One region of the Glaciimonas sp. PCH181 genome, then DNA from elsewhere that is predicted to be linked to it. Evidence: predicted binding sites of a transcription regulator. Region 1 holds the regulator's gene; the other holds the start of a gene.
What was found. Region 1 encodes FNR, which switches genes on or off when oxygen is low (the NO sensors DNR and NnrR bind a similar motif). Its sites were predicted from a motif close to TTGATNNNNATCAA; they were not measured.
Positions count from the first base shown of each region.

Region 1 (11,277 bases):
CAATCAACGTATCAAACGCCGTCAGTAATACCCCATTCACCAGCGATACGCCGAAAAGCAACTTGAACGCCAGCGCACTGCCCAGCACTTCTGCCACGTCACAGGCGATGATTGAAATTTCCGCAAAAAACCACAGCGTTTTTCCAGTACGCGGGCTGTATTGTTCGCGGCAATGCACTGCAAGATCTTTTTTAGTCGCAATACCCAAGCGCATGCTGAGGCATTGCAGCACTATCGCTGCCAGACTCGACAAAATCACGACAAAAAGCAGGCTATAGCCAAATTGCGATCCGGCTTGAATATCGGTAGCCCAGTTTCCCGGGTCCATATAGCCGATGGAGACCAGCAAGCCGGGACCGGCAAAACGGAGAATTTTTCGCCACAGAGGCGCTCCCTGCGCAACAGCGATAGTGCCAGCGACTTCAGTAGGACAAAACGGCGCAGTCGCCGTAGTGGGTAAGCCGAACATAATTCTTTCGATAGACGAGGAGGAAAGCGGCCTTTTATCACGCGGCAATGGCGTGTAATCTGGTCAGCTAAAAAATGCGGTCCCGCAAGTGTAACGATTTTATGCCGACATCCCAAGTTTCCTCAAAATCTGCTCTTTTGTGATACTTAAGCCTGCTGGCGGAGTATCTCAAGCGCTGCAATGCCTCGGCGATCCGTCTCGGATAAAGCAAGAGCCAGATGGCTAAAAAATGTGGGGCCCCGAAGGGCGACGTCTTTGCGGTCGCCTTCTTTTTGGTTGCGTTTTCTGCGAGGGTGCCTAGTCGAAGCAAGAACAAAGTGACCGGCTCCGGCTGCAAGGCCTCCCCCGGCTTGCAGCCACGGAGAACAAACCGTTTTATTAACAACAACCAAAACCCAAATAACCCCTAACAGGTATTCGTTCTTGAAATCAAAATGTGACTTAGCAATAAATAACATAAGCTAAAAAAAGACCAAAAAAAACCCCAGAAAATCTGGGGTTTTTATGTCGAACTAACTTAATTATTTTGATGCCACGCCGCCAAGCAAACCAGTAAGCAATCCAGTAACTGGCTTCAAAGGAGTAGTCCCTGCACCAGCACCACCGGTTGCACTAGTCAACCCGCTGGTCAAACCTGTCACAAGACCAATTACTGGAGCAAGAGGACTTGCACCCGAACCAGCAGCACCGCCCAAACCACCAGTCAGACCACTAAGTAACCCAGTCACCGGTGCCAAAGGACCAGCGCCTGCGCCGCCAGCCGCGCCACCCAAACCGCCTGTCAGACCACTAAGCAATCCAGTCACCGGTGCCAAAGGACCAGCACCTGCGCCATTAGCCGCGCCGCCCAAACCGCCTGTCAGACCACTAAGCAATCCAGTCACCGGCGCCAAAGGACCTGCCCCTGCGCCACCAGCCGCACCGCCCAAACCACCGGTCAGACTACTAAGTAACCCAGTCACCGGTGCCAAAGGACCAGCGCCTGTACCACCAGCCGCGCCGCCCAAGCCGCCTGTCAAGCCACCCAGCAAACCGGTTACTGGTGCCAGAGGACCAGTACCAGCACCACCCGCTGCACCACCTAGGCCGCCGATCAAACCAAGCAACACGTTATTCACCGGTTGCAACAAGCCGCCGGTTTGATTACCCAATAAAGGTTGTGTACTGTTGGTCAGACTGTTATTACCAAGCGCAACGACGGTATTACCGACTGTCGATACGACGCCACCCAAACTACCTGCCACCGGCACGTTAGAACCTGTCAACGTATTCCCCAACGCCACTACGGTGCCACCAACCACACCCAGCAAAGCATTTACCGGTTGATTCAAGCCAGTTGTATTACCGATCGTTTGTGTAAGCGTATTGACCGTACTAGTCAACGGCACGATAGCCGTACTTAATGTCTGCGTTACCTGTTGTACCGGACCGGTCGTCAAGCCTGTTGTCAACGTGCTTCCCAGTTGATTCACCACACCGCCAACCGTGTTGACTACACCACCAAGCGGGGTTGTCAACGGCGCTAATGCAGCCAGTTGACCAGTGCCCAAACCGGTCACCAATTGGCCTGCGCTTTGTACCGTGTCACCAACTTTGCCGACGACACCGCCAACGCTGCCGACCGTTGTGCCGATCGGATTTTGAGAAGTCCCGATTTGACCCAGGCCACCCGTCACGCCCGCGCCCAACGTTGTCAGAATGCCGCCGGCATTCGTCACAACACCGTTCAAGCCGGTTTTTGCATCTGTCGGCAATGGCAGCTGACTAGTCAACGTAGTACCGATCCCCTGCACCGCAGTACCGACGCTCGTCACGACCGAACCAGTATTCGATACCAAGTTAGATGTTGGTACGCTGCCGCCTGTACCGCCACCAGTGCCACCACCAGTGCCACCACCTGTTCCCCCGCCCGTTCCACCACCAGTGCCACCGCCGGTACCACCACCTGTTCCCCCGCCAGTACCGCCACCGGTGCCGCCGCCATCAGTTCCACCAGTACCGCCGCCCGTGCCACCACCGGTACCACCATCAGTACCTGCTCCTGTGCCGCCGCTTCCGCTGCCATAGCCTAGAGAGCCGCCTCCAGCACATCCCGTTAACATTGCAGCGAATAGTAATGACACTGCGACCAGAGTTCTTTTTTGTGTTGCTTTCATGGTACTTCTCCCTTGTGGATAACGCAGATAAAAATCTGCTTTGGGTTCCTTAATGCAAAGAACATACCAGAGAGCAATTCCACAAAAATAGTAGCCTACCCACTCCTTCAAAATCTTTAAAAATTAATATAATTTCCTTTAAAATCAACAACTAAGCGACTTACCAGCACAAAAAATGATATTTTTTAGATTTTGGGTTTTGGGCTATTTTCGCGTTCGATGTTACGTAACATGCGGGAACATCCCACCCCAAAAAACTGACTATCGCTTTCGTTCGCCATGCCGATACGATTTAATTTTTCGCCAATAAGAATCGCACCCAGACCTCTCGCATAAACGATAAAAGTCATCAGACAGATACAACGCACTTGTGCCATTGCTGCGATTAGCGCGACGTCAAAGACCTGATAATGGGCGAGTCTGCAAACCCCATCAGCTCGGCCATCACAGGCATTCTCAACGGCATGATCCACCAACTGCTGACTGGCACATCAGCCGCATCGATCCACTCCTCCGCCCGATCATAAGAATCAAAAGGTCCAAAGAGCGCGTAACCGTTCATCGGATCTCCCAGCATGACCACACATATTTCCGCTGCTTTATGCATAGACTTATCAGAGCTGACCGCTCTCTTTCGTAAACGACAACACCCGTGCATGCGTATATATAACGGGACTATTAAAAACGATAACCCACGCCGAACCCGATCAGCCACGGATCGATCTGGACCGCGCTGATTTTTTGACCGGCGGCATACACATCGCTCTGAATCTGTAATTTTTTAACATCCAGATTCAATGACCAGTGTTGATCGAGCTTATAGTCAACGCCTGCCTGTAACGCCAGACCCCAGCTATTTTTACTCAGGCTGCCAGCACCGTTGAGCAAGTCAACACTAGAAATGCGGGTGTAATTCAGCCCGGCGCCAAGATAAGGACTGAACTGCGCTTGCGGCAGGAAGTGGTATTGCAGCGTCAAAGTCGGCGGCAGGTGTTTGAAGCTACCGATATTTTTTCCATCTAAGGAGACGTCCTGCTTTTGGGGATACGTCAGGACTAATTCGGTGGCCCAGTTTGGCGTAAAGAAGTAAGAAATATCCACATCCGGAATCATCTTGGAATTGACGTGCAAGCGATCCGATGCGCCGACACCACCGATGGCATCCGACTTATTAGCAGGATTCAGATAATCAGCACGCACCCTTATCTGCCAAGGGCTTTCTTGCGCGGAGACATTCGCGCCGCATATGCTCAAACTCAATAAGACTGCTGCCGATAAAATATTTTTTTTCATTTTTTCCCCGTTAATTAATGCGTGAAAGCACAATACGGGGAAGCAGATACATGCGAGTTGATGTAAATCAATTCAGCGTCATAGCATTATTTTAAAGTTGTTTTGACATTCACGACGCATATTTCAGCGGCAGATATTGCAGCACATGCGCCACGCTATATGTCGATCCTGAGCATTTTCGGCAGCGCAATCTGTTGTTGGCATTACGGTGTAATCGCAATTTTCAACACACCTTCACGCTGATTGGCGAACAGCGCATAGGCCTCTTCAATCTGATCGAGTTTAAATCGATGCGTCACCATGGATTGCAAATCGACTCGGCCAGATGCAACCACGTTCATCAATCTGCGCATGCGTTCTTTGCCACCGGGACACAAGGTAGTGATGATTTTGTAATCGCCCAATCCAGCGGCAAAAATATCCATCGATATAGAAATCTTGCCGGAGTAAACACCAAGACTGGAAAGCGTGCCACCCGGTTTTAGTACGCGCAAACAACTCTCAAACGTTTGTTGCGTGCCCAATGCTTCAATCGCGACATCGACGCCGCGCCCATTGGTCAAGCGCATAATCTCGGAGATCGGATCGGTCTTGGTGTAATCAATAGTCACATCGGCGCCCAATTTCTTTGCTACTTCAAGACGCGTACTCAAGCCATCAACCGCAATAATCAGACTGGCACCCTTTAATTTCGCGCCTGCTGTTGCACATAAACCAATCGGCCCCTGCGCAAAAATAACGACCGTGTCGCCGATCTTTATTTCGCCACTTTCCGCGCCGCCAAAGCCTGTACTCATAATGTCAGGACACATCAATACTTGTTCATCTGTGAGCCCATCCGGTATCGGCTCAAGATTCGACATCGCGTTCGGCACCAACAAGTATTCCGCCTGAGAACCATCAATGGTGTTGCCAAACCGCCAGCCACCGGCCGCTTTGCCACCACACTGCGATGCGTGCCCATCCAGACATGGATGACATTGACCGCACGGCGTTATTGCGCCGACGATCACGCGTTGACCCACGGTATACCCAATGACCCCTGCTCCCAATTCTTCAATCACGCCCACCGGCTCATGCCCAATCGTGCGGCCCTCCGCAACGGGATATTCGCCCTTCAGAATGTGCACATCGGTGCCACAAATCGTTGTCGTCGTAATTTTGATTAATGCCTCGCCAGGACCAGCAACCGGTATCGGCTTTTGCTCTAACGCGATTTTCCCGGGGCGGATAAATACTGCTGCTTTCATGGTGCGCATCGCTACTCTCCTACAAATCCGGATGATTAAAAACGCGTCTGACCGTATTTTCCTTCAGCATATCTTTGCGGTCATCCGCACGGTATTGGCAACAAAAACTGTTATCAGCATTAATGTCTATCGGACTAATTTTCACAATTTATGGGGCGATACTTCAGTCCCCTGCAGCGGCCTTATACACGATGACGGGTATGCCGGAGTACGCCAGCACTTTTTGCGTCTCGCTACCTAACATCAATTTGTTGACGCCTTTTCTACCGTGCGACGCCATAAAAATCACGTCGCAGTGATGTTGTTCCGCACTTTTTACAATCTCCTGCGCGCACCAACCTGCTGGCGTATAGACTTCGCAGACAATGCCTGCCTCGCGTGCCGAGTCAGCGATTTGCTGGACGTTCTCTTTGGCGGACTGCTCGACAGCCTCTTTCAACAAACGCAGATCTTCGGTCCCGCCCAGCATCGTGACCGGGAAATAAGAATAGATTTCGGCGACTGACAAACCTACTATTTTGCTGCCATTGCTTTTGGCAAACTTAATAGCGGCCTGAACAGCCTTCGTAGACAGATCGGAGCCGTCTGTCGCCAACAATATTGTCTTGAACATGATTTTAGGTAGAGGAAAGTGATGAATGAAACGATCCTATGCCTGTTCTTCTGAGCAATTTTTGACGTGGATCAAATGCAGAACGATAGGATAGATAAAACTAGCGGGTATTCGCCATTTTCAGCACCGGATTGGCAACAGCACACGGTCAACCACCTCACGCAAACGTTACGAAGGGTGCCAGAAATGAGACAGTCAGGAGCACATTTTTAAGCGATTGGCGTGCTGTAAGGATGTGTTAACAATTTTAGAGTACAGTCATCTTAAGCAGCGTTTACAGTTGCATAATCAACATTTATCGCTATAAATTAACCAAAAGTTCGCTATGAATTCGCTATGAGTCAGCCCCTTTCCTTCACCACATCGGCCACTTTGAATATCGGTGCTTTAAAAGCGAGTTGCGCTGGTTGCAGCCTGCACCATTTGTGTCTGCCTATGGGTCTGGACGATGCGGATATCAACCGCCTGGATCAGATCGTCGGACGCCGTCGTCGTCTGTTGCGCGACGAAAGTCTGTACCGGATGGATGACCCGTTCAAAAATCTTTACGCCATCCGCATCGGGCATTTCAAAACCTATCAGCTCAATCCAAGCGGCGAGCAACAAGTTACCGGTTTCCAGATGACTGGCGAATTGCTGGGCATGGATGCGATCAGCGCGGACCGCCATCAATGCGATGCAGTGGCGCTTGAGGATAGTGAAGTGTGCGAAATCCCATTTTCGCGGCTGGAAGAACTGTTCGGTCACATTCCCATGTTGCTGCGGCACTTTCACCGAATCATGGGACAAGAAATCACGCGAGAGCAGAATGTCATGCTGTTGCTGGGAAATATGCGCGCCGAACAACGCTTTGCCGCGTTCTTGATTAATCTGTCATCACGCTATGCTGCACGCGGTTATTCTTCTACACGCTTCCAATTGCGGATGTCGCGCGAAGACATCGGCAACTATCTTGGACTAACCATCGAAAGTATTAGCCGGTTGGTGACACGCTTCAAGAAACAAGGCTTGCTGAAAGTCGATAAGCGGGAAATCCAACTACTCGACCCGGCATTATTAAAGGCGCTGGCAGCAGGCACCGAAAGCTGCAATCCGATGTAAAGCTGCCATATCAAGCCGAGGGATAGCCTTCGCCGGACACTTTCAGCAAGTATTGCGTCAACAGGCTTGCCAGCGAACAAAATAACCAGAAAAAGAAGAAGCCGATGGTGTAGCCCGCTATCGGCGGCAATACTTGCAGGCCGCCAAGGCGGAGTAACTCCTGCGGATCAAACAACGCAAAAAAACAACCTTCGGCAACTGCGGCCACTAGAAAAGATGGCCAAACAATGTTCATCGCTAATCGCAACATGATCCTGCCCTCGTTTCTCTACCGGTCCATTTCACTATCTGTCGGCTGGCGATAAATCGGCATGCAGACCAAGCATCTGCTGCGGCCATTTCCACAATCCGGTCAAGCGCCAGTCGCGTCGATCACTTTCGACTAGTACTTGCCATTGCGCTCTTTCCAGCATCGGCAAAGCAATCGTAAAACTGCCATTCGGATCTAGTTGCGCGACCAGTTTGATATCTTTTTCAGGCTGGGTGGGATGGGCAAGATGGATTAATATTTTTCCGGGCACTGGTCCGCCAAATCCCAAAACAGAACCGCTTAATTTACCCGCTGAAGGATCGTAACGGGCATCCAGCTTCAGCCCCAGCCCGGTAGCGATACTGTCGCGACGCAAATCCTGATTGATGGCTAAACCCTGTTTATAGTAATCATCCACGACCATCGCATCTTGCCGCGAGAATGCCAGCCAGCCGGTATACGTGGCCGCCATTACGACGATGCCCGGCCCCAGCATGAGCAGCCACGGCCAAGCTTGCTTATACCACGGCCTTTTAGTGCTGACTTGCGCAATTGAGGGCGATGAAGACAACATGCACTTCTCCTTTAAATTTATTTGGGCACGAAAAATACGGCATTTTCTTTCACCTGCAATCCCGCATCGTCCAGCGCCGTCAGTGTGAAGAAGATTTTGTTCGATCCCGCTTTCCCACTTTTAGGATCGACACGTACCCGTACCGGCACCGCACGGGAACTAGCCCCGTCCAAATTGACCTCATCCGGAGAAGCCATCGAGATCGTCGGCATGCCCGATACCGCAATTTTGTAGCGATGCGCGGTTTCGGCTGTGTTCATGACTTGCAGCCGATACACGTTCTCGATCATGCCATCCTCGACTTCCCGTCCCATTGCGCCCCGGTCCCGAATGACATCTAGCTTCAACGGTGTGCGCGTAATCAACGCACCAGAAAAAGCCGAGACGATCAGGAAAAGTAAGCCGATATAAATCAGGACGCGTGGGCGCAATACGCGCTGACGTATCTGTTTAGGTGACAGTCGCTGAGTGATTGCATGCTCGGTCGCATAGCGGATTAATCCCGGCGGTGCGTCGATCTTCGTCATAACCAGATTACAGGCATCGACGCAGGCAGCGCATCCGATGCATTCATATTGCAAGCCCTGCCGGATATCAATACCAGTCGGGCAAACCTGCACGCACATCGAACAATCAATGCATGCCCCCAAAGACTGCGCACCTGCTGTTACCCTGCCCCGTGCACCACGCGGCTCCCCGCGTGTCTTGTCATAGGTAACAATCAGCGTATCCTGATCGAACATGGAACTCTGAAAACGCGCATACGGACACATATATTTGCAGACTTGCTCGCGCATCCATCCCGCGTTGCCATAGGTTGCAAACGCGTAAAACAAAATCCAAAACGATTCCCAGGGGCCAAGCCCCATGCTGCTGACCTCCGCCATCAACGCGTGCACAGGCGTAAAGTACCCAACGAAGGTGAAGCCGGTCCAGAGTGCAACTAGGCCCCAGACACTATGTTTTGCAGATTTTTTAATCACTCTTGCGACCGACCAAGGCTGTTTATTCAACCGCATCCGTGCGCTACGCGTCCCCTCTATTTTCCGTTCGACCCACAGAAATATTTCCGTATAGACCGTTTGCGGACAAGCAAATCCGCACCATACGCGCCCAGCAATCGCCGTCACCAAAAACAGTGCATAGGCGCAGATAATCAACAGCGCCGCCAGATAGATAAAATCCTGCGGCCACAACACAACGCCGAAAATATAGAATTTGCGTGCGCCCAGATCAAACAGCACCGCCTGCCGTCCATTCCACTGCAACCATGGCAAGCCATAGAACACCAGTTGCGTCAGCCACACGCATATCCAGCGCCAGGTCGCATAGCGGCCCTTTGCTTCACGCGGATAAATTTCCTCGCGTGCGGCGTACATCTTGATCACTGCCTCAGGCGGCGCGAGATTATTCATGGCAGATCACACTGACGTTAAAAATTGGCGGCAAAGTCCAAAAGCAGCACGATCATTGTTCATAGAGATTTGATTTTTCATTCGACAAGCTCCATACATAGGCGGCCAGCACGTGGACTTTGGCTTCACCCAAAAAGTCTTTAAATGCGGGCATCGTGTTGTTACGCCCTTTATTGATCGTTTCCATAATGGTTTCCACACCGCCGCCATATAGCCATATTTTGTCGGTCAAATTCGGTGCTCCCAGCGCCTGATTACCCACTCCGCCCGGACCATGACATCCGGCGCAAGATCCAAATTTTGCTTTACCGAATATGACCTTGATCGGGTCTGCAGTGGACCCCGACAGACTTAATACATAGTGCGCAACGTTTTCTACATCTTTGTCAGTACCCAGCGCTGCCGCCATCGATGGCATCTGACCATGACGCCCATACAGAATCGTAGTCTGGATGATGTCCGGTGCGCCGCCATACAGCCAATCCTTGTCCGTCAGATTGGGAAACCCTTTGCTGCCGCGTGCATCCGAGCCGTGACACTGCGCACAATACGTCAGAAATAAACGTTCTCCGATCGCATGTGCCTGAGGATCGGCAGCGACGATCTTGATATCCTGCTGCAAATACTTGTCGAACAAAGGCCCATATTGCGCGTCCGCTTTTTTCAACTCATCCTGATACGCGCCAGTCGATTTCCAACCCAGTTTTCCGGCGTAACTTCCCAGCCCCGGATACAACACCAGATACACCAAACCGAACACGATGGTGATATAAAACAACCACATCCACCAACGCGGCATGGGCGTATTCAGCTCAGTCAGATCGCCATCCCAGACGTGCCCGGTGGTGCCTACTTGCGCAACGGCTGACGCTGGCGCATCCAAGGTAATCGATGTTGCTGCTAATGGATCAACTGGCAAAACGACCTTGTGACGTGACTGCGACCATAGTAATAAACCGCATCCAAAAATGCTGAGCAACGTCAATACGGTAATGTAAATACTCCAGAATCCACTGGTAAAATCAGCCATGACGATCCTCCGTTTGCGGCGCTGTCTGATCTTTCAGCGTGACGCCTTCATAGTCATCATCATCAAACGGCAAGCGCGCAATAGCATCAAAATCGCTGCTGCTTTTAACGCAATACGTCCAGCCGAGAATGCCTAAAAATGTGGCCAGACTAATAACCGTCATCACGATGCTGGCGTTAGAAAAAATATTCTCGATAGCCATGATCAGTTCCTCGCCTTGATCAATATTCCTAATCCTTGCAGAAAAGCGATCAACGCATCCTGCTCGGTTTTGCCTTCTAGCGTACCCGGGGCCAGCGTGATTTCCGCTTCCGAATACGGCACGCCGAGCCGCTTCAACGCATGCATTTTCGCGACCACATCATCGGGAACCAACGGTGTCGTCGCCAGCCACGGATAGCCCGGCATATTCGATTCAGGCACCACGTCACGCGGATTATTCAAATGCGTGCGATGCCATTCATCGCTATACCGCCCACCCACCCGCGCCAGATCTGGCCCGGTCCGCTTCGATCCCCACTGAAACGGATGGTCATACACAAATTCACCTGCCACCGAATAATGGCCATAGCGCTCAGTCTCGGCGCGGAACGGACGGATCATTTGCGAATGACATCCATAGCAGCCCTCACGCAGATAAATGTCACGCCCGACAAGTCTTAGCGGAGAGTACGGTTTTAGTCCGGTAATCGGCTCGGTGGTCGAACGCTGGAAAAACAGCGGCACAATTTCGACCAGACCACCGACGCTGACGACCAGTACCACCAGCGCAATCAGGAGCCATGGATTCTTTTCGATCCATGCATGGGAAAATTTCATTGTTGACTCCTTATATCAAGCGGCTAAAGGTAAGAGAGATGGAATTCGTCCCTCGACAGCGACCCCGTCGCGCATGGTCATGAAGGTGTTGTAAGCCATCATCAACATGCCCGAGAGGTATAGCAGACCGCCGCTAAACCGGATCACGTAGTAAGGAAAAGTTGCCTTCACGCCTTCAACAAACGAGTACGTCAGCGTGCCGTCGGCATTAACGGCGCGCCACATCAATCCCTGCATCACCCCGGCGATCCACATCGAGGCGATGTACAGCACAATGCCAATCGTCGCGACCCAAAAATGGGTCTCA
Region 1 covers NZ_PYFP01000001.1:1,364,775-1,376,051, forward strand. Annotated here, with positions in the region: gene C7W93_RS06170 (Nramp family divalent metal transporter) at 1-469, opposite strand, end outside; gene C7W93_RS06180 (collagen-like triple helix repeat-containing protein) at 991-2,625, opposite strand; gene C7W93_RS06185 (hypothetical protein) at 3,011-3,232, opposite strand; gene C7W93_RS06190 (OmpW family protein) at 3,304-3,918, opposite strand; gene C7W93_RS06195 (NAD(P)-dependent alcohol dehydrogenase) at 4,122-5,177, opposite strand; gene C7W93_RS06200 (universal stress protein) at 5,332-5,781, opposite strand; gene fnr (fumarate/nitrate reduction transcriptional regulator Fnr) at 6,118-6,882, shown strand; gene C7W93_RS06210 (hypothetical protein) at 6,893-7,132, opposite strand; gene C7W93_RS06215 (FixH family protein) at 7,167-7,706, opposite strand; gene ccoG (cytochrome c oxidase accessory protein CcoG) at 7,724-9,121, opposite strand; gene ccoP (cytochrome-c oxidase, cbb3-type subunit III) at 9,174-10,151, opposite strand; gene C7W93_RS06230 (cbb3-type cytochrome c oxidase subunit 3) at 10,144-10,353, opposite strand; gene ccoO (cytochrome-c oxidase, cbb3-type subunit II) at 10,356-10,970, opposite strand; gene ccoN (cytochrome-c oxidase, cbb3-type subunit I) at 10,986-11,277, opposite strand, start outside.

Region 2 (11,277 bases), on a different contig from region 1:
GCGCGGGATTGATTTGTCGGTGGCGTCTAATCTGGCGTTATCGGGGATGATGTCGGCGTTGCTGGCGGTTAAATTTCCTGCAATACCGGTGGGGGTCATCATTTTGGTGGCGCTTGGCATCGGCCTATTTCTTGGACTGATCAACGGTTGGTTAATCGGCGCGTTGAATTTGCCACCTATTGTTGTAACGCTGGGCACCATGAGTGTGTATCGCGGATTGGTGTTTGTGCTGTCGGGCGGTGCATGGGTATCCTCGCATCAAATGCCGGCGGCGTTCATTGCTTTTCCGCTGACGCGATTGCTGGGTGTGACGTATCTGGTCTGGATTGCGGCGGCTGCGATCTTGGTGACATGGTTTATTGCGCGCTACACCCGTTTCGGCAGGGATTTATATGCGATTGGTAACCAGCCGGTGGCGGCGCGTTACGTCGGCATTCCGACTTTTCAGCGGCTGCTCTGGACGTATGGTCTATCGGGCATGATGGCTGGGCTATGCGGTTATTTATGGGTCGCGCGCTATGCCGTGGCCTACACCGAAATCGCGTATGGATTTGAGTTTACGGTGATCGCTGCCTGCGTCATTGGCGGCATCAGCATTGCCGGTGGCGTCGGGTCGGTGGGTGGCGCAGTGTTGGGTGCATTGTTTCTATCGGTGATTAATAATGCGTTGCCAATCGTGAAGATATCGCCGTTCTGGCAAAGTGCGCTGACCGGCATCGTGATTCTGACCGCTGTGGTGATCAACGCACGCGGGAATAAAAAGAGCGGCAGGCAGATATTGCCGTTGCACCTGGTGAAACCGTCCGCGAAAAGGAGCGCTGCATGAATACGACCTCCCTGACCGCAACAGCCGAGACGATCAAGACTTCTCGCTACATCATCGGTGACCGCGAAGGCTTTCGCATGCGGACCTTAATGGGGCGCTGGGAAACCCTGCTAGCCCTGTTATTTATCGTCGTGTTTGTTGGCAATAGTTTGTTTCTGCCGAATTTCTTTGATTTTTATAATCTTGCCGACAGCACTTTCAATTTCAGTGAAAAGGCGATGATCGCGCTGCCGATGGCGTTGCTGATTATTTGTCGCGAAATCGATATCTCAGTCTCTGGCATTCTTGCGCTGTCTTCCGTGGCGATGGGCATGGCTAATCACTATGGCGTGCCGCCGCAAGGATTGTTGTTTGTGGCGCTGGCGACAGGAACGGCTTGCGGCTTTTTAAATGGGTTTTTGGTGACACGTTTTGCGTTGCCGTCGATTGTAGTGACGATTGGGACCGTGTCGCTATTTCGGGGTTTGTCGAGCGTGATTCTGGGCGATCAGGCATTTACCGGCTATCCACAATTGCTGGTGGATTGGGGCCAGGGTTACTTCTTTGAAGTGATTCCGCGGGAATTTGTGGTGATGATTGTATTTGCTATTCTGTTTGCGTTTTTGTTGCACGGCACCAGTTGGGGCAGACGGATTTATGCGATTGGGAACAATCCGGTAGCAGCACGGTTTTCTGGAATTCCGGTAAATCGTTATCGTCTGGCGTTGTTTATGCTGACCGGCGCAATGGCGGGATTGGCGGGCTATTTTTTGACCGGGCGCATCGGCAGCACACGCCCTAACATCGCCATGGGCTGGGAGCTGGAAGTCATCACGATGGTGATCCTTGGCGGGGTCAGTATTGCAGGCGGCGCGGGCAGCATTGGCGGGGTATTGCTGGCGGTTCTGACGTTGGGCATGGTGACGTATGGATTGGCGCTGGTGAATATCCCCGGCATCATCATGACGATCGTAGTTGGTGTGCTGCTGTTGATCACGATTGCATTGCCGCGATTGTTGCGCGGCAAGTACGCACAAAAATGAGCACTCTCGACTAAGGCAGACAAAAATAATGGAACAAATCGCCTTCAAAATGCAACTCAAAGCAGGTAATGTCGCCAAGTACAAACAGCGCCACGATGCGATCTGGCCGGAGTTGGTCGCGTTGTTACACGATGTGGGTGTAAGCGACTACAGCATTTTTCTTGATGAGACGAACAATGCATTGTTTGCGTTTTTGCGACGCAGCGATGACCATCGCATGGAGGGCTTGTCGCAGCATCCGGTCATGCAACGCTGGTGGACTTCGATGGCAGATATGATGGAAACCGATGCACATCTTGCGCCGCTGACGATGCCGCTGTTGCCGATGTTTCATCTGGATTAACCATGACATCGATGGCATTTACCCCGAATGCAACTGCGGTTCTGGACATCGGTAAAACCAATGTCAAACTGACGTTGCTGGATGCCGACGGCAAGACGTTGGCTGAACAGCGCCGCCCGAACGCGGTCGTCAATCAAGGCCTATATACGCATCACGATACCGAGGGGATTTGGGATTGGTTGCTGGCGACGTTGAAGGCGTTTTCGCAAAAGGCGAATATCGTCGCCATCGTGCCGGTCACGCATGGCGCCACCGCTGCGCTGGTCGATGATGATGGCTTGGTGCTGCCGGTGCTGGATTATGAATCCACGTTGCCGCAAACGCTGGACCGCGCTTATGAAACGCTGCGGCCACCATTTTCTGTCTCTTTTTCGCCGGATTTACCTGCGGGGCTGAACCTCGGTCGCCAATTGCACTGGCTGGCGTATCGCTTCCCAACTGAATTTAGCCGTGCGCGACATATCCTGACTTATCCGCAATACTGGGCCTGGCGACTGTCGGGCATCGCGGCTAGCGAAATAACTTCGCTCGGCTGCCACACTGATTTATGGCAACCGCTTCAAAAGACCTATTCTTCATTAGTCGAACGTATGGGTTGGGAAAGTCTTTTTCCACCGTTGCAGTCGGCCTGGAACGCACTCGGGCCAGTGCGTCCTGCGTTGTTGGTGCAATCTGGCTTATCGCCGGATTGTCAGATTTTATGCGGTATTCATGACAGCAATGCTTCGTTGCTGCGCTATCTCGGCAACGATGCTGATGCGATGCCGCGCACGGTGTTATCGACCGGCACCTGGCTGATCGCTGCGGCGTTTGGGACGCCGCTAGCCCGATTAGATGAGCAGTCCGACATGTTGGCCAACGTGAATGCCCGTGGCGAACCGGTGGCCTGTATGCGCTTTATGGGCGGGCGTGAATTTGCGACCCTTGCCGGTCCTGATCCAAAAGCCTGTGATGCGGCTGACTTGCAACGTTTAATCGATCAAAACACGCTGGCACTGCCTTGTTTTGCGGAGTCCGGTGGGTTTTTTTTTGGACAGGCGGGGACCATTGCAGGACCTGCAACGCAAACCGCAGAAGAGCGCTATGCGCTTGCCACGTTGTACTGCGTATTAATGACCGATTATTGTCTGACGATGCTGGATGCGGTGGGATCGATTGTGGTGGAAGGCAGCTTTACAGACAATCCTTACTTTTCAGGCTTGCTGGCGGCGTTGCGCACGCAGCAGACGGTGGCGATTTCGGATGATGCCAGCGGCACGACTTGCGGCGGCTGGATGCTGCATCACTGGGGCCGAACACCGCCGACCCATTGCAGATCGGCAGTGCCGCTGGTTTTGGACGGATGGGATGCTTACCGGGGTCGTTGGCTTGCGCTGGTTCACCCACGCTAACTGACTTTATTGGCTCAGCGTGGCTGTGGAATGCAAGTATTTATCGCAGTGAGTTGGCGATTTCTGGGCGCAGCGTTTCGCTTATTTGCTGTGCCAGACGATTAACACCTTTCGGGGTGATCTTTTTTTGCTGCCCTTTGATTTCAACCGAATAGATTTCAACTAATTGTTTGGTTTTTGTATTGATCAACTGCGCCTTCAAATAGACAAACAAAAAGCTTGCCTTATGAATCCGGCCAACGACGATCCAGTCGGCGCCGACGCTTTGCCCCAGCTCAGCGGCAACGTCATTGTGGTCATAAAGATAACCAAATGCAGCGTTTGCCTTCTCCTGAGTTTTCAAATCGATATCGATGATTTTGTAACCGCCTTTGGCTTCCAATGCCTTTTGCAGCAGTGCTTTAATCGATGCTGTGCGGTCTACTTCTTCCGGATTGACCGGATTAGCGGTCAGATTCAGCGTCAGGTCATTTAGCTCAAAATCGAGAATGGCGATGGATAGCTCTTCGGCGAAAGCGTGCGTGGCGGGAAGTAACCCCAGCACTATCACCAGCGATATATTTCTGAACCGGGCAAAGATAGAAGGCATAAGTGTTCGTTCTTTCTGCTCAAAAAATCGATTATGGGGGATCGATCGGGACGAATCTATCAACTATTCTACGAATATTACACATTATTTAAAATAAACATTATGCGCGAAGTGGTGATGTGTGATCGATACTGCTATTGGCAGTGCTATTGTTTTCGAGCCGAAAACATGCAAAAGTACGCTACGATTTACAGCCCAAAGGCGCTCGGTCTGAAATATCCAAAGAACAAGATCCAAAGACGACAACCAGTTATTTTAATCGGTCTCACAGTCCCCTCGGATTGACGATCTGACTTGATCACAACACGCATTACTTTACGCAAAAGGACGTCCAGTCTTATGAAAATTCATGCCGCAGTGCTGTATCAACTTAACGCCTCGCGCCCCTTCGCTAGCAGCCAGCCACTGGTTATTGAAGAGCTGGCGCTGGATAATCCCGGACCGGGTGAAGTGCTAATCAAAATGTTGGCAGCGGGTTTGTGCCATTCCGATCTATCGGTCATCACTGGCGTGCGCGCACGTCCAACGCCTATGGCGCTGGGACATGAGGCCTCCGGCAGGGTGGTCGAAGTCGGGCCCGGCGTGACTGATTTAAAGCCGGGCGATTTGGTGGTGATGGTGTTCGTGCCCAGCTGCGGCCATTGCGTGCCGTGCATGGAAGGCCGCCCGGCATTGTGCGAACCGGGTGCGGAAGCGAACGGCAAAGGAACGCTGCTTAGCGGTGAACGGCGGCTGCATCACGGTGCAACATCGATCAATCACCATCTTGGCGTATCCGCATTTGCGGACCATGCCGTGATCTCGCGCCGTTCCTGCGTCAAGGTCGAGGCGGCGATTGATCCGGTGGAGGCGGCGTTATTCGGATGCGCCGTGCTGACCGGCGTTGGTGCGGTCATCAATACTGCGCGGGTGCAGGCCGGGACCACGACCGCCGTGCTCGGTCTGGGCGGCGTCGGTTTGTGCGCGTTGCTGGGTGCGATTGCAGCCGGTGCGCGTGAAGTAATCGCGATCGATTTGCATGACAGCAAATTGGCGATTGCGCGCTCGTTAGGCGCGACGGCGACTTTCAATGCCAACGATCCGGACCTGGTCGAAAAGGTCAAAGCCATGACGCAGGGCGGGGTGGATTACGGGTTTGAAATGGCTGGGTCGGTACAGGCAATGGACGCCGCCTATCGTATGACGCGGCGCGGTGGTACGACGGTGACAGCAGGTCTGCCGCATCCCGACCATAAATGGCCGTTGCAGCAAGTCAGTTTAGTGGCGGAAGAGCGCACCGTTAAAGGCAGCTATGTCGGTTCTTGCGTGCCTAGCCGCGATATCCCGCGCTACATCGGGATGTACCTTGCAGGGAAGTTACCGGTTGATCTGCTGATCGGGGAACGACTGGGGTTGCAAGATATTAATCGTGGCTTTGACCGGTTGGCTACTGGCGAAAGTTTGCGGGATTTGATTGTATTTGACTGATCCGGATTATCATCCAGATTCGCCGCATTCGCGTTATTACGCTGAATGCGGGCGATTGTTTTTAGCCTATTAAGCTATCGTGGATTTCGCATCGCGCATCTGCGTCAACGACACGCGCTGCTTCCCTTCTGCATCGAAATTATCCGCTGCCAGCCATCTTTCAAATGCTGCCCGCAGCGCTGGCCACTCGCCATCAATGATAGAAAACCACGCTGTATCGCGGGTCCGCCCTTTGTAGACGATCGCCTGACGAAATATGCCTTCGAAGTGAAAGCCAAGGCGCGCCGCCGCCGCGCGTGACGGTGCATTCAAACTATCGCATTTCCATTCATAGCGCCGATAGCCGAGTTTTTCAAAAGCATATTTCATCAACAGGTATTGGGCTTCGGTAGACACCGGCGTGCGCTTCAGAAGAGGCGAGAATGCGACGTGGCCGACTTCGATGACACCATTAGCGGGATCGATCCGCATCAGGGATAAGGTGCCGACTGCGCGTCCCGTCTTGCCTTCGATGACTGCGTAGTGCCGTGGATCGGTGCTGGCTGCAGCACGCTCTGCATACTCGCGGTAGCTCGCTGCATCGGAAAATGGGCCGCCCGACATATAGGTCCAGTCGCGGCCATCCGGGGCTTGGCTGTAAGCCGCGTAAAGGTCTGAGGCGTGGCGCTCGGGGTCGAGTGGCTCCAGGTAGCAGTATTGCCCTTCAATTAAGCTCCACGATGGCTGCGGACGGGCGGTCCAGTTGGGCAAAGGTGCGCCAATTGGCTGCTGGTATTGATTCAAAACGTTCGGCATAAATATTTCCTTGCTATCTGGTATTCGATGGGTGATGGGCATATGCTAAAGTATGTTTTTCGTGGCTCTTAAAAAAGTACCACCTATGCTCTATTTGATGGTGCCACGATATCAATTCACCCCATTTTGACTGTTTCATGACGACTAATTCCACCGTTTTGATGCCGCAGATGTTGCTCGAAGCACCTCTAGCGAGAGACGCTGGCGCTGCGCCCATGCAGCGCCAACTGCATAGTCGCATCAAGGACGCGATTTTGAACGGTCGGCTGACGCCCGGTAGCCGTCTGCCGGGTTCCCGCGCATTGGCGGAGTCGCTGTCGATTTCGCGCAACACGGTGACGGCTACCTATGACCTTCTCGCTGCTGAGGGTTATGTGCAACCGGATCGGCAAGGAACCAGAGTGGCGCTGTTAGCTGGCCCGACATCGCCCGGGGTGAACGAGATAGCCGGGGCGAGACCAAGGGGCCGCAAGGTAGACTCTGTGCCGATCATCGCACAACATCTGGCACGCATCCAACCCACTGCGCCACGCTCTGAAGCCAGCGCTCCGTTGCGCCCGGGCATGCCCGCTTTATCTCATTTTCCTCTGACTGCATGGCGGTGCGGCATCGACCGCGCTATCCGTCGGGCGGGCCCATCGGCGTTAGGCTATGGCGATCCTTTGGGTGAGCCAATCTTGCGCACTTCAATTGCGCGGCATTTGAGTATTGCGCGCGGCGTGCGTTGCAATCCAGCGCAGATTGTCATTACCGAAGGCGCGCAAGAAGCGCTCTCGCTATGCGTGCGGTTGTTAAGCAATCCCGGCGACACGGCCTGGATCGAAGATCCCGGCTATCGCGGTGCCAAGGCCGCGATGCACGCAGGCGACTTGCGCGTGGTGCCAATGCGCCTCGACGCCGATGGATTGATCGTCAGCGAAAGTGATTGGCAATCTCAGCCGCCGCGTCTGATTTACACGACCCCTTCGCATCAGTATCCAACCGGCGCAGTGTTGACCGTGGCACGCCGTCTGGCGTTAATTGCGCAAGCGCGGCAACACGGCGCGTGGATTATCGAAGACGACTACGATAGCGAATTCCGCCATGCGGGCGAGTCCATCAGTTCCATGCAAGGATTGGTGGCACAAGCGCCGGTGCTGTACGTTGGCACTTTCAGCAAGACGATGTTTCCATCACTGCGGCTGGGTTTTCTGGTCTTGCCGGAGGCATTGCTTGCAGAGATGAAGACGCCGCTGGAGGAGATGCTGCGCGGCGGCCACCGCTATGAACAGCTGGCGCTGGCAGATTTTATTGAAAGCGGTCAGCTCAGCCGCCATCTGGGCCGCATGCGACGCTTATACCGTGACCGCCAGCATGCGCTGCGGTCGGCGTTGACGCAATATCTGCAAGCGCCTCACGAAATTGAAGGCGGTTATTGTGGCATGCACTTAACTGTGCGACTGCCAGCCTGTTACCCGGATCAAAAGATTGCCGAGATGGCGCTGAGTGCTGGCATCGCGCCTGCCCCGCTATCTGGCTTTGCGCTCAAGCCACTGCCGGAGGACAACGGCTTGGTGTTGGGATACGGAAATACGCCAGCAGAATTGTTCGCGCCGTTAGTGCGTCGGCTGTCAAAATTGATCGAGGCGGCGAAGATTTCCTAACTTTCTTGCGTGTTTGTATTTTAGTAGCAAACAATGCCGTTCCAAACGCCCCCCGCACTCAAAACTACAGTAATTCACGTTCAGACTTCAATTATCGAAAAATCCGTTTTAGCCGGATGGATTTTGCGCGTCAAACTGACATTTTTCCACGATACGGAAATTTGATTCCACATTATGGAATATGCGCCTGAAGAAAATCAGAAAATTCTTACCATTTTTTTGAAAATACGTTTCATATCGCAAAAAATAGTACATAAGTTATTGAAAATAAACAGTTTAATTTAAGTCATATGTCTTATATAAGACATGCTGGATGCAGAAAAAATAGGCTATTATTCTTCCATGCAGTTTTTCTTCTCTTTCCCGCCGGATGTTGGCATGAAGTGAAGAGTGCTCCCAAGATTCAAACGGTTTTCTTAATCTTACTTCACTATTTTTAGGATATTCACATGTCACAATATCAAGACGATATCAACGCTATTGCAGGCCTGAAAGACAAAGAAGGTAGCGCCTGGAACGCAATTAATCCTGAGTCTGCAGCACGTATGCGCGCCCAGAACAAATTCAAAACTGGTCTGGATATCGCAAGATACACCGCCAAAATCATGCGCGATGACATGGCGAACTACGACGCTGATTCGTCTAAGTACACGCAGTCGTTGGGTTGCTGGCACGGTTTTATCGGTCAACAGAAGATGATTTCTATCAAGAAACATTTCAATAACACCGATCGTCGCTATTTGTATTTGTCTGGCTGGATGGTTGCTGCGCTACGTTCGGAGTTTGGCCCGTTGCCGGATCAATCCATGCACGAAAAAACTGCCGTCGCCGATTTGATCAGAGAGCTTTACACTTTCTTGCGTCAAGCTGATGCACGTGAGCTGGGTGGTTTATTCCGTCAATTGGACGGTGCACAAGGCGCTGCCAAGCAAGCGATTCAGGACAAAATCGACGGCCATATCACGCACGTTGTGCCTATCATTGCCGATATCGATGCTGGCTTCGGGAATGCTGAAGCGACTTACCTGATGGCTAAGCAAATGATCGAAGCGGGTGCTTGCTGCATCCAGATCGAAAATCAAGTTTCGGATGAAAAGCAATGCGGCCATCAAGACGGTAAAGTTACTGTGCCGCATGAAGACTTCCTCGCTAAGATCCGCGCTGTCCGTTACGCGTTCCTGGAACTGGGTGTCGACGATGGCGTCATCGTTGCCCGTACCGATTCATTGGGTGCTGGCTTGACCAAGCAAATCGCGGTAACGCGTGAGCCGGGCGATTTGGGCGATCTATACAACTCTTTCCTCGACGTTGAAGAAGTGTCGACTGAATCGATGCGCAACGGTGACGTTGTCATAAAGCGCGACGGAAAATTGGTTCGTCCTATTCGTTTGGCTAGCAACTTGTTCCAGTTCCGCGCTGGTACGGGTGAAGAGCGTTGCGTATTGGATTGCATCACATCGCTGCAAAACGGTGCTGACTTGCTGTGGATCGAAACTGAGAAGCCACATATCGCGCAGATCGGTGGCATGGTCGATGCGATTCGTAAAGTTATTCCAAATGCCAAGCTGGTCTATAACAACAGCCCATCATTCAACTGGACATTGAACTTCCGCCAGCAAATTTTTGACCTGATGAAAAGCGAAGGCAAAGACGTTTCTTCTTACGATCGCGCCGGGCTGATGAGTGTTGAATACGATGCTACTGAATTGGCAATTGCTGCAGACGAAAAAATCCGCACTTTCCAAGCTGATTCAGCGCGCCAAGCAGGTATTTTCCATCACCTGATTACATTGCCGACGTATCACACTGCTGCACTGTCGACTGACAATCTGGCGAAAGATTACTTCGGTGACCAAGGTATGCTGGGTTATGTTGCTGGCGTTCAGCGCAAAGAAATCCGTCAGGGTGTCGCTTGCGTTAAGCATCAAAACATGGCTGGTTCAGACCTCGGCGATGATCACAAAGATTACTTCAGTGGCGAGGCTGCACTGAAAGCATCTGGCAAAGACAACACGATGAATCAGTTTTAATCACTGCGTTTAGTGTGAAAAAAGCGCGCTTCGGCGCGCTTTTTTTCGTTAGCATAAGGGCATGGTGGCTGGCCTTTATGCTCATCATTCCGCCGTCACAGATGAGGCTAAGCGCCGATCATCAGGCGCTAGCAAATTTGAAACCTTATACGTTTTTCGCGCACTGATCAGGCAGGTGCGCGAGCAGGGCATACGCTGTTATGAGTGCTCACCGAGGAACGTGAGTGTGCGGCCGTGTGCCAGTGCCGATGCGTGCTGATTGTACGATGCGCGATCGGTGCAGTTGAAGCCGTGATCAGCACCGGGGTAGCGGTAGAGTTCGGCATCTTTGCCAGCGAAGCGCTGCTCAACTGCATCGACAGCATCGGCAGGGATATGAGCATCGAGTTCGGCGTAATGGAATAGGATCGGAACATTGACCTTGTCGGCCTGATCCAGCTGGGTGTGAATGCCGCCGCCGTAGTAGGCGACCGCGATATCGAGAGCACCTTGCGCGGCAGACAAATACGCGAGCCGACCGCCGAGACAGTATCCGACTGCGGCGACCTTGCCCGTGACTTCGGGCAAACCGCGCAATGCGGCTGCGGCGGCACCGACATCGGCCACTGCGTGCGCCAAATCGAATTTGCCTAACAGTTCCATCGCCTTAGCACGATCCGCATCGTCATAACCGAGCTCTACGCGTGGTTGTAAACGCCAAAATATGTCTGGGGCGAGCGCCACGTAACCGTCGGCGGCGTACTGATCGGCTATAGCACGAATGTGTGAATTTACACCGAAAATTTCCTGAATGATTACGACAGCGGGTCCTTTACCAGACTTAGGTAAAGCGAGGTAGCCCTGGAAGCTGTCGCCGTTGGTGGGAATGTCGATCCATCGTGATGAAACGGTCATATTAAAGCTCCTGACGCAATATGTAATTGGGGAATTTGGAATGAAACGGGAAGTTAGTGTGCCATGAATTAGTGCGGCTTGCTGGCGGCGGTGCTGGCGGGAATGCGTATCGTAAATCAGGTCGACGACAACTGCAGAGGTTCTATTTTTTGATCTGTCGCGGTAATTGAAATCGGTCCGCAGACAGCAGACACTCTTTCTTTACGGCCGGATTTACGGCTGGAAAGAGTCTGAGCATGGCCTCTCAGGGCAACAGCTTACACGTCTCCGCAGTGCT
Region 2 covers NZ_PYFP01000002.1:961,814-973,090, reverse strand. Annotated here, with positions in the region: gene C7W93_RS17560 (ABC transporter permease) at 1-826, shown strand, start outside; gene C7W93_RS17555 (ABC transporter permease) at 823-1,848, shown strand; gene C7W93_RS17550 (L-rhamnose mutarotase) at 1,877-2,191, shown strand; gene C7W93_RS17545 (FGGY-family carbohydrate kinase) at 2,194-3,582, shown strand; gene C7W93_RS17540 (DUF2380 domain-containing protein) at 3,623-4,171, opposite strand; gene C7W93_RS25315 (zinc-dependent alcohol dehydrogenase family protein) at 4,511-5,638, shown strand; partial or broken gene C7W93_RS17530 (GNAT family N-acetyltransferase) at 5,720-6,433, opposite strand; gene C7W93_RS17525 (PLP-dependent aminotransferase family protein) at 6,571-8,076, shown strand; gene C7W93_RS17520 (isocitrate lyase) at 8,526-10,106, shown strand; gene C7W93_RS17515 (dienelactone hydrolase family protein) at 10,305-11,000, opposite strand.
Region 2: the regulator FNR is predicted to act here: its motif matches at 8,353-8,366, upstream of C7W93_RS17520 (isocitrate lyase).